DNA from 3 places in the Cellulosilyticum sp. ST5 genome. Region 2 is predicted to be linked to each of the others. Evidence: a T-box and tRNA genes for the amino acid it is inferred to sense, from the RefSeq annotation. Region 2 holds a T-box; the other regions hold tRNA genes.
What was found. The T-box of region 2 lies ahead of thrS (threonine--tRNA ligase). A T-box ahead of a tRNA ligase gene usually reads a tRNA of that ligase, here a tRNA-Thr.

Region 1: it encodes a tRNA-Thr, which carries the amino acid that the T-box ahead of thrS (threonine--tRNA ligase) is inferred to sense. The anticodon was not compared.
Region 3: it encodes a tRNA-Thr, which carries the amino acid that the T-box ahead of thrS (threonine--tRNA ligase) is inferred to sense. The anticodon was not compared.

What each region holds. Positions count from the first base shown of each region.
Region 1 is NZ_CP132338.1:2,137,383-2,142,828, forward strand. Features, by position in the region: partial or broken gene QTL86_RS10390 (IS3 family transposase) at 219-626, opposite strand; gene QTL86_RS10395 (hypothetical protein) at 867-1,340, shown strand; gene QTL86_RS10400 (hypothetical protein) at 1,395-1,532, opposite strand; gene QTL86_RS10405 (hypothetical protein) at 1,816-2,178, opposite strand; gene QTL86_RS10410 (hypothetical protein) at 2,193-2,348, opposite strand; gene QTL86_RS10415 (hypothetical protein) at 2,787-2,972, opposite strand; tRNA gene QTL86_RS10420 (tRNA-Thr) at 3,087-3,159, opposite strand; gene QTL86_RS10425 (amidase domain-containing protein) at 3,299-3,796, shown strand; gene gltX (glutamate--tRNA ligase) at 3,850-5,446, opposite strand, start outside.
Region 2 is NZ_CP132338.1:471,419-476,864, forward strand. Features, by position in the region: gene hslO (Hsp33 family molecular chaperone HslO) at 1-192, shown strand, start outside; gene QTL86_RS02205 (putative sporulation protein YtxC) at 358-1,194, shown strand; gene QTL86_RS02210 (DUF805 domain-containing protein) at 1,307-1,654, shown strand; T-box leader at 2,071-2,343, shown strand; gene thrS (threonine--tRNA ligase) at 2,447-4,420, shown strand; ribosomal protein L20 leader region at 4,509-4,648, shown strand; gene infC (translation initiation factor IF-3) at 4,772-5,263, shown strand; gene rpmI (50S ribosomal protein L35) at 5,312-5,446, shown strand, end outside.
Region 3 is NZ_CP132338.1:1,680,776-1,686,221, forward strand. Features, by position in the region: gene QTL86_RS08250 (sensor histidine kinase) at 1-1,212, opposite strand, end outside; gene QTL86_RS08255 (LytR/AlgR family response regulator transcription factor) at 1,215-1,934, opposite strand; gene QTL86_RS08260 (lactate utilization protein) at 2,098-2,733, shown strand; tRNA gene QTL86_RS08265 (tRNA-Thr) at 2,827-2,899, shown strand; gene QTL86_RS08270 (hypothetical protein) at 3,343-3,546, opposite strand; gene QTL86_RS08275 (ribonuclease J) at 3,572-5,230, opposite strand; gene QTL86_RS08280 (SDR family oxidoreductase) at 5,433-5,446, shown strand, end outside.

The DNA.
Region 1 (5,446 bases), 1.7 Mb from region 2:
AATGTATTGTATTTTGTCATTTTGTGCAACAAAAATAAGACTAATTCTTTCACCTAGTCCTATAAAAAGTTATTCTTTTATATAAAATGATATTTTAAATATCAAAATAATGTTTTGGTGATTAAAAATTGTATTGGATTGTCAACATTTAACTAGACAACCTTTTTAAGGCTATTCAGTTTGTATTGATATGGTGTAAGTATACAAATATAGTGCTAGCTCATATCAACGCAGACATAAGTCAAATCACTAACCACTATGATTAAGTGGCTTTGATTTTTAAATTCACGTTTCACTAGATTAGAAACTTTAGATTCATTACATTTATCAACATGAGGTTTAAACTGTGCAATAGTGTATTTTGAGATAAGTCCACTAGCTCTCATGATACGACTAATTTTTCGTCCAGATACTTGATAGCCTTCTTTTTCTAGTTCAATCTTAATTTTGCGTGCACCATAATTAGAACGACTATCTTTAAAAATCTTCATTATAGGCGCCTCAAGAATATTTTCATTTCCTTTTTGTTTTGCTTCATAATAATAGGTACTTCTAGATAGCTGTAGGACTTTACACATTGCTGATACAGAGTATTTGTGAAGGTTATTTTTTATCACATTTTCTTTTGCCATTATGATAGCGTGCTACGATTTGTGCTTTAAACTCAGTTGTAAATGTACGTCGTGGTCTGGTTGGGTTAGAATTGGTCATGCTCATCTCCTCTTTAATATAAGTTGATTGCACATAACCCTAAAATAACTGTCCAGTTTATTGTAACCGATTCAAAGGTCGAATTTGTTTATAGAATAAAAATTAAAATATTACTTATAATATCTAGGTAATTATTACTTATATCGAGGTATAAAATGACTAAACATCACTTTAAGCGTTATTTAATTCTTATATGTTTAATATGTTTCACTTTTCATTCATCACATTTTTTTGCACAAAACATTACTACTGTTGATACAAATACAGTAATAGAGGAATCATATGGCTCGCTTAATAATATTCACAAGCAAATGTTAAATATAATAGAGAACTATTTTATTAGTAATATAAGCACTACTACTAGTAAACCTGATCCAGGCTATTTAGATATATATATTTCTCAGTTAAATGCTATAAGTGATAAAATAAAAGCCGTAGACCAATCAAAAGTCACACCAGAACAAAAAACTAAATTAAGAATACTGAGGGATGCTACTGATGATTTAACTTATATTAGCGGTACTCTAAAAAGATTACTAACATCTTTAGATGCTAAAGAACAATATAATTTATTTCGAGCTATCCTATATGTTAGTAATTTAGTAGAGAAAGATTTTTCATACTTCTAATTTTTACATATCGGCATTATGCCGATATGTTTTTTATTTATTCAAAATCAGATTTTATTTACTTTCAAAGCTGCAATCTTTTTCATCTTCTTCGCATATATTGCACCCAAAAATTGTTTCTCCTAATTTACCGTTACATCCATCTGTTATGATTTCACAATGTTTACATTCTAAACATTTTTCACTTAGCATATTATCACCACCTACATACCACATAGGATTTGAATCATAAAAATTATTGCCTAAGTTGTATGATTAAACAGTCCACCAGTATTAGTTTTTGGGCCCTCTGTGATTATGGCTACAGTATGCTCCTTGCTTCCTGATATAATCTTCTTAGTAACTTCTTATCGTATGAAAAGAAACCACTCCGAACAAAAAAGAAGACACAAATGAATTCTTGTCATATTTCTTCAACCGCTATTTATGAACAACAGTGGTTTTTTAATTCTTCTACTATTACTGATTAAAAAAGTTATTTTATATAGCACCAGCTTTGTGGTGCCCTGTTAATACTTACTTCTTCAATCTGTATTGGTATATCATAAGACTTAACGCTACTTACATCCCATGCAACCAAGTCCTTGCCATTTGCATATGCAAATAACTCATATAGACTCAGATAACTTCTATTGCATAGCTGCTGAAAAACATTAGTTACTAATGTACCTTTACAAATAAACTCTCCTTGTATACCTTTGCCACCTGTTACATAGCAAAGTACTTTAAAAGGATATTCAATACCTGCTGGCTTAGTTTTTCTGATTTCTAGTGTCTTTTCTCGGTTCTTGATCATGTGCCAGTACTTCTCATGAACACTAATTAATACTGTTTTCACTTTGTTTTCCTCCCCTATAGCATATCTGCTATGGTTTTAATCACATTCTTAAGCCTTCTATTTATGTCCCTCTCTTGGTTCTTTTCGTGTACCTTTGCAGCTATCTCATCCTTAAGTCTTTGATTTTCTATTTTAAGTGTATCAACATATCTTTGTTCACTATCTGTCATTCATCTTCCTCCTTATCAACAAAAAATACTTTTTATAATTTAAATTTTGATATTGATTTTCATTTTCCTTTGTGGTATATTAAATATACAACAGTACATAAAAATTTTCGTAACTCCCATATGTTAAGCACTGGTCCTACAACTAGTGCTTTTCTTCTGTCCAGCGATATAAAGTTGACACTCTTATGAGCATCTAGCATATATCAAAAACACTTTGTTTTAATTCCAATCAGCTTCTAGTTCTTTACTTGGTGTAACTTCATCACTTTCACTCCATGTATCTACAATCACTTTGCGTTCCATTTTGTGCAAGCTTCATTAAATAAATTGTGAAGTCATCCATATGTCTTAATGATGTTAAATCAAGTTGCCTGCTAAATGATATTGACCATACATTCTCTTCGTTTTTATTCCATCTTGATAGGCTAACTTCTACATTTAGATCTTCTTATTCTTCATCTTGCTCTTGCACTCCATGAATAGCTTGGCATATTTAAAACTGCTCCAGCTTCTTCCCTCTTCTTGTTCGATTTCCATTTCTGTTTCTACATATTCGTAACTTGGGCCATCATCAAAAACAAACAAAAAAGATGTTATAGAGTCACTAAATAAAATAACGAGCATACGTATCTAACTTACGTATGCTCGTTATTTTTATGTATTAAGCTTTCTGTTACGTATATTCTTACGTATAAGCTTCAATTTTACTTTCATCAATCACCTTAGAAGCCTTGATAAAGCTGGAAGGGGGACTCGAACCCCCGACTTACTCATTACGAATGAGTTACTCTACCAACTGAGTTATGCCAGCTTGACACTTGTTTACTTTATCATATTTCAGACAAATAATCAATATTTTATAGCTTATTTTATGTAATATAAAATCATTTACATTATTATATTTTCTCTTCTTATCTCATATACCTAGTAATAAGAAAGGATGTGAACAAATGGATAAAGTCCTACCCTATAATGCTACTGTTGCTATTGCTTATGCTAAAAGATGGAGCTTACTTCGTAATCCTATGTATTTAGACTTTACCCAGCTAGGAGGAGATTGCACTAATTTTATTTCTCAATGTCTATACGCAGGAAGTCATATTATGAACTATACCCCTATTACAGGATGGTATTACAGAAATGCTAATGATCGTTCAGCTTCTTGGACTGGCGTAAATTTCCTACATAAATTCTTAACCACTAATAAAGGATCTGGCCCTTTTGGTAGGGATGTTACGCTAAATGAAATTGTTCCTGGTGATGTTATTCAATTTGGTAATGATATTAATGGCTACCACCATTCCTTATTAGTATTAGAAACAGCCCCTGATCCTACCTATGACCAAATTTTAATTGCTACTCATAGTTATGATGCTATTAATAGACCTCTTTCTTCTTATGAGTTCACTAAGATACGCTTCATCCATATTGAAGGCGTTAGAGCCTAATAAAATGCCTACCCATACTTTATAATATGAGTAGGCATTTTATTATTGTTTTATTAGTTGTTTAAAAAAGCCTCAAATCTCGCTCTTACAGCTTCTTCTCCAATGATTTGCATAATAGTATATAAATCTGGTGTATTTGTTCTATGGCTAATAGCACTTCTTACAGCACCTGCTACATCTGATACCATTCCTTTGAAGGCTGTTGGATCTTTTTTGAAAGCTTTACGATCTGCTGTATAACCAAGACTAATAGCGTGTTCTTTTAATTCATTGAACCAAGTCTCTTGGTCTGTATTAAAGTTATAAACTTCTTTATAAGAAGATATGATTTCTTTAGCTGTTTCTAAAGTCATATTTTTTGGTAATTCTACTTCAGTTTCAGCATTAAATAGCTCATCGTAGAAGTAACAAATCTTTTCTTTAACTTCTGACCATTTACCAAAGTCTTTACGTGGTTTTGGTCCTTCTTTATCGATGTTAAAGATTTCTTTTGACATGGCTTCATGTTTTGTCACTAAGTCGTACATTGCCTTGTCATATTCTTTTGCCCACTCTGTATAGAGGCTATACACTTCTTCAGCTGGCATCTTAGAAATCACATCTTTGCTCACATCATTTAATTTAACAAGGTCGAAAAGTGCTCCACTTTTACTCATTTTATCAAGAGCTACTGGATAGTCATGATAATCAGCCGTTGGATTTTCCATTCTCCATTCTTCAAAGGCAGAGTTAATAATATTTAATAAATATTCTACTACTGAAGCTTTTGGATAACCTTCTTCTTTATAATAGCTTACAGCACTTTCTGGATCTTTACGTTTTGAAAGTTTACGTTTAGAATCACCATCTAATTTCATAACATTTGGAATATGTGCATACTCTGGTCTTTCAAATCCAAGTACGTCAAATAATTGAACGTGAATTGGAAGTGATGATAACCATTCTTCTCCACGAATAACGCTCGTTGTTCCCATTAAATGATCATCAATCGCATGAGCAAAGTGATAGGTTGGAAGACCATCTGCTTTAATAATAACGATATCTTGTATATTTTCTGGAAAAGAGGTTTCCCCTTTAATAAGGTCTACAAAGTTCACACGGTTTTCTGCATTACCAGGTGATTTAAGACGAATAATATACTGCTCACCAGCTTTGATTTTTTCCATAGCTGCTTCTGGTGATAAGTCTCTATAGATTGCATATTCACCATAGCAACCTGGGGTTAATTTAGCAGCCACTTGTTTGTCACGCATAGCTTCTAACTCTTCCGAAGTCATAAAACATGGATAAGCTAAGCCTTTTATGATTAAGTCTTTTGCAAAAGTTTTATAAATCTCTGCTCTTTCACTTTGGCGATAAGGACCATAGTTCCCTTTTGAAGTTGTTTCACCAGTCATTCCTTCATCAAAATCCATACCGAAGTTATGCATCGTTGCAATAGTATCTTCTATAGCCCCTTCTACTTCCCTTTTTTGATCTGTATCTTCTACTCTTAAATAGAAAACCCCGCCACTTTGCACTGCAATTCTTTCACTAACAAGGGCAGCAAATACACCACCAATGTGCTGAAATCCTGTTGGACTCGGTGCATAACGTGTTACCTTTGCACCTTCTTTAAGTATTCTTTTTGGATAAGCTTTTAAATAATCT
Region 2 (5,446 bases):
GATACAACAGAAGTAAGGTTTAATTGTGACTGTTCTAAAGAACGTATGGAAAGAGCCCTTATTAGTGTTGGGAAAAAAGACTTAGAAGAAATTGCAAAAGAAGATGAAAAAGCAGAGCTTGTATGTCCTTTCTGCAGTAACAAATATCAATTTACTAAAGAAGAATTAGAGGAACTCATTGAGCAAATCTAATTTATACAATTAAAAATAACCTGTCAGAATAACCTGATAGGTTATTTTTAATGATAGACAATAACATAAAACATCATTCATGAAATATTATATAGGATAATGCAAGGTGTCAAGCTTAAAGTTATATACTATATAATAAGAACTACAACTATCGAGGTATAAGCCATGTGCTATTATATGCTCTATACATCCAGGTATAAAAAAGAACTATTAGAGAAACTAGAAGAACTAGAGCAAGAAGAAGAAATGGCTAATGAAATAGAAGTAAGGCAAATAGGAAGTATCTATGAAGTAGCCTGTTTGATGGAAGATACTAAAGAATTTTGTGATGAGCAATTGGCTCATGTGATGAGTGATTTGGTTCAAAAACAGGTTATTAGTAGAGTTTGTATAACCTATTTAAAAAGTAAAGAAGAGTTGAGACATATAGATAAAAGAGATATTATGAATGCCTTTATTAATAATAACTATCTATCAAGGCAAGAAGGCTTTTCTTCTTTTACCTATTATTTATTATATGTACCTATTTTACAGGAAATAAAAAAAACAGGCGTATTTAATATAGAAGGTTGGATACAATTTAGAACTCAAAAATATCAGATTCTATTAAGCGATTTATTGGAACAATTTGTTTTGGATTATAGTATGAAGAAAGAGGTTGTAACTTTTATTAAGCTTATGAGAGATATGAGCATTTTAAGTGTACCATTAGAGGAAATACTACATCTTATTTATAATACAGAAGGGGCGCCTCAACTTTATAATAAAGACATGAAAAATATGACAGGCTTTTATATAAGGCAATACTGTAAGGAACTGTTATTAGATAGTACGTTAACAAGGGAAGATTATATTTTGCATATCCTTATATCGATTAGTCCTAAGCAGCTTATTATTCATCAAAGAGCAAAAGCCAGAGAACAGCAGTTTCTAAAGACATTAGAAATTATTTTTGATGATAATATTAACTATTGCAAGGGGTGCATGTGGTGCAGTAATTAATGTGTAAATGTTTATTAATTTTATAATATTTAAATAATAAAAAATATATTATATATTTAGAGGATTCAGTGTATAATAAAGGAGATTGATAGTGATTATTGGGGGAAAATAAATGGAGTGGTATGTAGGTGTTTTAAAAAAATATGCAGATTTTAGTGGTAGAGCAAGAAGAAAGGAATACTGGATGTTCTTTTTGATTAACATTATTATAGGAATTGTCCTTGGGTTTTTAGCGACAATTCTTAAGACCAGTATATTAAGTAATATTTATTCGCTAGCCGTACTTATACCAGGAATAGCGGTTTGTATAAGAAGATTACATGATATAGGAAAATCAGGTTGGTGGTGGTTTATAGCCTTAATTCCTTTAGTTGGCCCAATTTGGTTATTAGTTTTAGTCTGTACAGAAGGGGATAGTAGTAATAATCAATATGGTTCGAATCCTAAAGCAGTAGTTTAATTAAGTTATTTAATCTAAAATAAAATCAGTATCCAATCCAGTAAAAGAGGGTAAAGCTTGCATAATAAGGTTTACTCTTTTTTGATATTCAGATAAATCTTTTATTATTTAAGAGTTTTCAGGGGCAATAGAGGAAATTAGTAGTGATAATAGATTAATATTGATATGATTCTAAGCTCTAAGATAAAGAACAGTAACTTTGAGCATAGCAAGTATTGTACATATGGTATATTAAAAGAAACGATATAAATAAGGAAATAGATTTCCTAGAAATAACAATCAAACAATATTGACATAAGGGCATCAATTGATTAGAATAATTACATTAAGAACGACAAATAACTTCATAAAAATAACTTATTTTGAATAAGAAGAATTTGTTAATACCTATAATATTTATATTTATAAGTGAATACCAAAAAACAATGATGAGACGAGTAACTTATAACCCCTTTTTCAGAGAGAAGATGCAGTGGTGGGAGCATCTTTAAAGACTATAAGTGAAGACTACCTCGGAGTGATTGTAAAACAATTCGGTGACCCCGTTATCGTCAGTAAAGCGAGTGACTTTAACTTTGGTAAGTTTAAGCATGAATGAATAATTCTTTATAGGGAGGAATCATTCATATAATCTAACCAAGCAAAGTAACAAGGGTGGAACCGCGGGAATACATATCCCCGTCCCTTTTTAAATAAGATGATTATTTAAAAAGGGACGGGGTTTTTTAGGTTCTTTTAATTAAATAATCATTCATGGGTTAAAATAGTTTAAATTTGAAAGGAGTAGAAGCAATGATTAAAATTACATTAAAAGATGGTAGTGTTAAAGAGTGCCAAAAAGGCATTACTGTCCTTGGCGTAGCAGAAGAACTTAGCGCAGGACTTGCAAGAATGGCATGTGCCGGTAAAGTAAATGGGGAAATGGTGGATCTTAGAACAGAACTTAATGAAGACTGTAGTCTTGAAATCCTTACTTTTAATGATAAGGAAGGAAAATGGGCATTCCGTCATACTGCAGCTCATATTTTAGCTCAAGCTGTAAAAAGGGTTTTCCCAGAAGTAAAACTTGCAATTGGACCAGCTATTGAAGATGGTTTTTATTATGATTTTGATACAGAAAGACACTTTGTAGAAGCAGATTTTGAAAAAATTGAAGCTGAAATGAAGAAAATCGTTAAAGAAAAACTTCCGATTGAAAGATTTGAACTTCCTAGAGAAGAAGCTATTAAACTAATGGAAGAAGCAGAAGAACCATATAAAGTAGAATTAATACGTGATCTTCCAGAAGGTGAGAGAATCACTTTTTACAAACAAGGCGACTTTGTTGATCTTTGCGCAGGACCACACCTTATGAGTACAAAACCTGTAGAAGCTTTCAAAATCTTATCAGCAGCAGGTGCTTACTGGAAAGGGAATGAAAAGAACAAAATGCTTGCGCGTATATACGCAACAGCATTTACCAAAAAAGCAGATTTAGCAGCTCATCTTGAAGCTTTAGAAGAAGCTAAAAAACGTGATCACAACAAGCTTGGTCGTGAACTTAAACTTTTTACAACAGATGAAAAAGTGGGGCAGGGTCTACCATTACTTATGCCAAAAGGTGCTAGAATTGTTCAAACCCTTCAACGTTTTGTAGAAGATGAGGAAGAAAAAAGAGGTTATGTATTAACTAAAACACCTCTTATGGCTAAAAGTGATCTTTACAAAATGTCAGGTCACTGGGATCACTATAAAGATGGTATGTTCGTACTTGGAGATGAAGAAAAGGATAAAGAGGTATTTGCACTTCGTCCGATGACATGTCCATTCCAATTCACAGTTTATAATGCAGAACAACACAGCTATCGTGATTTACCAATTCGTTATGGTGAAACTTCTACTTTATTTAGAAATGAATCATCAGGTGAAATGCATGGTCTTATTCGTGTAAGACAGTTTACTATTTCTGAAGGACATCTTGTATGTACACCAGAACAATTAGAAGATGAATTTAGAGGTGTTATTGAGCTAATCAATTACATGATGGCAACACTTGGCATTGAAAATGATATCAGCTACCGTTTCTCTAAATGGGATCCAGCAAATACTGAAAAATATATTAATGATCCAGAGGCTTGGGAAAGAACAGAAAGTCTCATGAGAAATATCTTAGATCACTTACAAATTAATTACGAAGAAGCTGTAGGTGAAGCGGCCTTCTATGGACCAAAACTTGATATTCAATTTAAAAATGTACATGGTAAAGAAGATACAATCATTACTGTACAAATCGACTTTGCTCTTGGAGAAAGGCTTGGTATGACTTATATTGATGCAGATGGTGAGAAAAAGCATCCACTTATCATTCACCGTACATCTATTGGCTGCTATGAGAGAACACTTGCCATGCTTATTGAAAAGTATGCAGGACAGTTCCCAATATGGCTTGCGCCAGTGGCTGTTAAAGTACTTCCGCTTTCTGATAAGTATGCAGATTATGCAGCAGAAGTTGTTAAAGCGTTTAAAGACCGTGGCATCTTAAAAGTAGAAGCTGACTATCGCACAGAAAAAATTGGATATAAAATCAGAGAAGCACGTATGGAAAGAATTCCATATATCGTTGTTGTCGGTGCAGAAGAAATGGAAAATAAGACCGTTTCTGTTCGTAGCCGTCAAAAAGGTGATGAAGGTGCACAAAGTCTTGAAAGCTTTGTTAATCGTGTAGATGAAGAAATCAAAACAAAATTCAATTATCTTAAACACATGGAAATTGAAGAAAATAAATAAGATAGAAATAAATATTTTACGTAAAATAAAAGTTGACAAATAAAATAATGCATGTTAAGATAAATGAGGTTTTAAGGCAAATGATTGCCAGGCAAAGTAGAAGCTATTCTTCTCACCTTACAACAAAAGGGTTCGTAAGGTCATACTAATTAACACATGATTATATTTCATTTAGTATGGATTTTTAGAGAGGTGGATAGTTTCGGCTATCCACCTTATTTAGTTGATATAGCAAATAAATATACTAATAAGGGTATATTATTAAAAGCGGCTCACCCATCGCTTAAAGGGTGATTAAAATAATAAATTTAGGCAAACACAATTTAGGAGGTGCCCGTTATTAACGATTTAATGATCAACGAACAAATTCGTGACAAAGAAGTAAGACTAGTAGGAGCTGATGGAGAACAAATTGGTATTGTTTCTAGCAAAGAAGCACAAAAAATGGCAGCTGAGAAAAACTTAGACTTAGTTAAAATTGCTCCACAAGCAAAACCACCAGTTTGTAAAATCATGGACTATGGTAAATACAAATTTGATGCAGCAAAGAAAGAAAAAGAAGCGCGTAAAAAACAAAAAGTTGTTAGCGTTAAAGAAGTAAGACTTTCTGCTAGTATTGAAAAACACGACTTTGAAACGAAGATGAAAAATGCAGCTAAGTTCCTTAAAGCAGGGGATAAAGTTAAAATTTCAGTTGTATTCCGTGGGCGTGAAATGATGCATACTCATAGAGGTAATGAACTTCTTGAACAAGCGTTAGTTTTAATTGAAGAAGTTGGAGTAGCAGAACAAAAACCTAAATTAGAAGGTAGAGCAATGGTTATCGTGGTAGCACCAAAATAGTTACCTTTTGATACAAAATAATCAAATGAATAAAGGAGGATCATTATCATGGCTAAATTAAAATTAAAAACAAATAGAGCAGCTGCAAAACGTTTCAAAGTTACAGGAACTGGTAAATTAAAACGTAACAAAGCTTACAAAAGACATATTTTAACTAAAAAATCTACAAAAACAAAACGTAAC
Region 3 (5,446 bases), 1.2 Mb from region 2:
ATGTCTTGATTTATCTTTTTTTGTTGTTATTAATTGTTTATTATCCATTGCTTCTTTTTTTACACTATTACTTACATCAATTAATAAATACTCTTTATGCATTTTTAAAGATAAGCTTGCTTTTCTTTTTTCTTTATCTTCTATTTGACGACAGGCTTCTATGGCATTATCTAAGCTATTACATAAAAGGGCACACAAATCCATTTGATTAATATTTAACTCCTCATCTAATCCACCACTTACTATCAGGTCTATATTCTGAGCTTTTGCTAGCATGAATTTTTGATTAATAACAACATCTGCCATTTCATTTCCTGTTTTAATTCCCATATAGGTAGTTTGGCAACTAGCATTCATATTTTTAATATAGGCTCTAGCCTTCTCTATATTACCCATTTGCAAAAGCATATCAATGCAGCTCATATGATTATTAAAATCATGCCATATTTTACGTACTTCCTTATTCATTTCGTCCTTTTCTAGGGTAGCTTTTATAAGGACTTCATTTTGATATTGAACGACCTCATATTCTTTTTCTTTATTAATCCAATCACTTAACTTTTGTACTGTATAATAAATAATAATATTATCTAAAAAAATCCCTACTGCAGTTAGTGTAATAAATAAGTTAATGGAACCAGATATACTTCCTAATACCTTAAAAAAAACTACTGATAAAAAGTAAATACTAATTAAAGATATAAAAAAACCACATCCCATTAGTCCTCTTACTTGAGGCGTTAATTGATAAAGTTTATTTTTCTCTAGCTCTATAAATATTTTTACTATTCCAATTAATAGTAGCTTACTTATAAGCCCTAATTGAATATAAAAGTAAGTTGTTTGATAATCCATTAACTGATTAACTATTGGATTATTTCCCCCAAATACAGTAATTACAAGTAAATCTAATAAATAAAGAATAACTAAATAAAATATTGTAAATATAGCTTCTTCTAAAATATCTTTTTTAAAGGCATAGTGTGCAATACAAAGCAAAATTACTATATGAATGATTAGCACTAAAGGCCATGACACCCCTAATGGTTTTGTAATATATACTCCTATACCACCGATTATATACATCATCCATCGTTTATTGACAGGATGATTTTGTGTTTTTCCGAATCTTGCAGACATAAAACCGTAGTACATAACCACCTCAATAAATCCCATCATATAATCTATTAAACTAAAAATAATCTTTTCCATTCTTACTCCCCCTGCCTAATATGGTTTTTATATGCAGAAAAAACCTGTTGCATTCTATATCTACTCATAACTAGTAATTCATTATTATCTAAAATAACCTTCTGTTCCTCTATAGTCTTTATATAACCTAGATTAACCATGCAACCCCTATGAATTTTCGTAAAACTCTTATTTTCAAATTGCTCCTCAACATCCTTCATACGCCGTATCGTTGTTTTATAACACGCTTGAATTGTATGTACTTCAACATGACGGTTGACACACAGAAAATACATGATATCCTTAACTAATAATTTAATCCATCCTTCCTCTGTTTTGATTATATAGCATTCTGTCTGCGCTCTCATCTTTTTTAAAGCACTCTGAATGCACTCTTCGATTTCCTCTTTAAAATGACTTTTACGTACATATCTGAATGCACCAACTTTAAAGCTTTCAAAAACCCGTGTCGTTATCCCTGTTAAAAATACAATTAATAGCTCCTGATTAATCTCTCTTATTAATCTTGCAACTTCTATTCCATCTTTTCCAGGCATATCTATATCTAAAATGACTATATCAAAAAAATAAGGCACTTCATTGAATACCTTTATAAAAGCTTCACTACACGAAAATTGATGAACTTTAATATCTACATTCAATACTGATAGATAATACTCAATATATAGCGTGGCAGATTCTAAGAAATCCTTATTATCATCACATATTATTAAGTTAATCATCTAATCACCCCATTTAATTCTATACAATTTTTGTATTATTTTCAACATTTTTAATTCATATTTTATTCATATTTGACACATTACAACATCGACTATGTTTACATGTGGCTATATAACTATGTTATAATAAAATAAACTGTAACTATTTTTAGGAGGTTAAAATATGACCATCACTTCACTTTATTATGAACGTACCGCTGAAACACTTATAAAGAATTTACAAAAGCGCCATATAGAAGGCCATTATGTATCGTCTAAGGAAGAAGCCATTCAAAAAGCATTTTCTCTTTTAAAAAATAGTGAACTTATTTCTTGGGGTGGCTCTATGACATTGGCTGAAATAGGTCTTATTCCTGCTCTAGAAGCAGCAGGATGTTATACCCTATTAGACCGTTCCAAGGTGCCTAATGAGCAAGTAGAAGAACTCTATCATCGTGCTTTTTTTGCTGATACCTATTTTATGAGTACAAATGCCATCACTCTTGAGGGTGAACTTATCAATATTGATGGTACTGGTAATCGTGTTGCCTCACTTATTTATGGACCTAAACAAGTCATTATTATTGCCGGCATGAATAAAGTAGCTAGAAATCAAACAGAAGCTCTTTCTCGTATACATAATGCAGCTTGTCCTCAGAACGCTATTCGCCTTAGTAAAAACACACCTTGTGCTTTAACTGGTGTTTGTCAAGATTGTTTAAGTCCAGATTGTATTTGTATGCAAACGGTTATTACACGTAATAGTAAACCAGCCGGTCGTATTAAAGTCATTCTAGTAGGTGAAAATCTAGGTTATTAAGTAACCCTTAAATAGCCATTTTTTCTAGAGGTAAATGTTGACAAACGTCATCCTACATGCTATTATAATAAAGCGCTTAACAAAGAGCGCTCTGCTCTCATGGCTCAGGCGGTAGAGCGTCACCTTGGTAAGGTGGAGGCCACGGGTTCAAGTCCCGTTGAGAGCTTTACTATTCAAAGGATACAAGTTATTACTTGTATCCTTTTTTGTCAGTCAATAAATATTTATGTTTATCGACGTATAATATCAGTATTTTTTAATAAGAGGTACCATTGACTCTATTTGTTATAAATTCTTACTTTATAAATTTTTCAGACTTATAATTTATTTTTATAAGAAAATACATTTAATATTAAAATGATTCATATTATTATGTATATATATAAGTTATTAAGGAGTATAGCGTAATGATATTAAAAATTTTTAAGAAATACGAATTTCCTCTTATGTACATTGTATTTATAACTACTATATATATTACTTACAGGTTATTAAACGTAGCCATTTAACCAGTTATATACTTAAATGAATGCCCAGTTACTAGCTTTATAAAAAAGGGTATAAACATTAAAAATAAATGTTTATACCCTTTTTTGTGACTCTTTTTAGTTATTGAAGACTTTTATTGAATTCAAAAATATTTTCTATTTCATTATCTGTCTCGTCATAACATTTCACATCCGCTCCTGCAATGTATCCAATGGAATCACGGTCCAAAACTGTAGCTCTTATTTTAAGTAAGTCCTCCTCACTCATGGGTAAATCAACTACCTTTGTTTCTTGATCTCTAGTACAGACCATCTTAACTTTCATTTTACTCACCTTTCTTCCTTCTATATTAAACTTCCATAATAATTGGCAAAATAGCGGGCCTTCTTTTTGTTTTTTCATATAAAAGTTGCTCTACCACCTTTTTAATGCTCGTTTTTAAAATATGCCATTCTGTCATTTGATAAGCAAGACACATCTCTAATTCTTTATTAGCTACAGCTTTTACTTCTTCTATTAAATCCTCTGAATCCTTGGCATAAACAAAGCCTCTGGTAATAATATCAGGACCACTCATAATAGAGCAAGTTTCTAAATCAATAGCTGCTACTACTATGAGCATCCCCTCTTCTGCTAAATGCTTACGATCCCTGAGTACAATATTACCTACATCTCCTATACCAATACCATCTACTAAAATATTTCCTGCCCTTACTCTTCCGGTCACTCCAGCTGTTACCTTACTTACTTCTAAAACCTCCCCATCTTCTAAAATAAAGATATTATCCTGAGCCATTCCCATTTGCCTTGCTAAATTGCGATGATGAATCAGATGCCTATATTCACCATGAGCTGGCATAAAATACTGCGGATGCGTTAAAGTATGCATGAGCTTAAGCTCTTCTTGATATGCATGACCTGATACATGAACCTCTTCTAAATCCTTATATATGACTTGAGCTCCTTTTTTATAAAGCTCATTAATCACTTTTGAAACTAATTTATCATTTCCTGGAATAGGTGAAGCAGAGATAATAAATAAATCATTGGGTTCTATTTGAATGAATCGATGTTTTCCAAAGGCAATACGTGCCAGCGCTGCCATAGGTTCCCCTTGGCTTCCTGTCGTAATAATAGTCATTTGATCATTAGGGTAGTTCTTCATTTGTTCAACTTCTATTAAAGTAGTCTCTGGCACACTCAAATACCCTAAACTTCTGGCTACTTTCGTTATGTTTTCCATACTTCTGCCACTAAAAGCTACTTTACGTCCATAAAGCACCGCTGCATTAATAATCTGTTGAATACGATGAATATTGGATGCAAAGGTCGCAACAATAATACGTCCTTTCACATTGTCAAATAAACGCTCTAAGGTCTTACCAATAGTTACTTCTGATGGAGAGTGTCCTTTACGTTCTACATTAGTGCTATCTGCTAAAAGGAGTAATATGCCTTCTTTTCCCAATTCACCAATCCGCTGTAAATCCATTCCCTTCTGATCAACAGGTGTATAATCCACTTTAAAGTCCCCTGTATGAAAAATAATTCCTTCAGGTGTATGCACTGCAATACAACACGCACCGGCAATACTATGTGTACTTCTCACAAACTCTACCTTTATTTGTTCTAAAGCAATCACGTCACCAGCTTCCACGCAGTGACATTCACTTTTTGTTAGGAGACCGTGTTCTTGGAGTTTGTTTTCTATAATGCCTAAAGTAAGAGGAGTTCCATACAAGGGAATGTTCATTTGTTTTAATATATAGGGAACTGCACCTATATGATCTTCATGTCCATGAGTGAAAAAGATACCTTTTACTTTATTCTTATTTTGTAATAAGTACGTAATATCAGGAATAACCAAATCTACCCCATACATTTGTTCATCTGGAAAACCCATGCCACAGTCAATCACTATGATTTCTTCTTCATACTCTATAACGGTTATATTTTTGCCAATACTTCCAAGCCCTCCAAGAGGAATGACTTTCACAGCATTTTTCATCTTTCATCCTCGCTTTATTACTTTTATACTTAGTATAACTTTTTCCTAAAAAAGTATGTAGTGTTATTTTTAAATGAGACAAATGATAAAGTTACTTGCCATTAAGCTTTGATAAAATTTCCATATTGAAATACTTACATTAAGCTCATACTAAATTTGAATTTTTATTCTTAATCATTTATTACTTTTAGGAGGTATTGTCATGTTTTTCCCTAA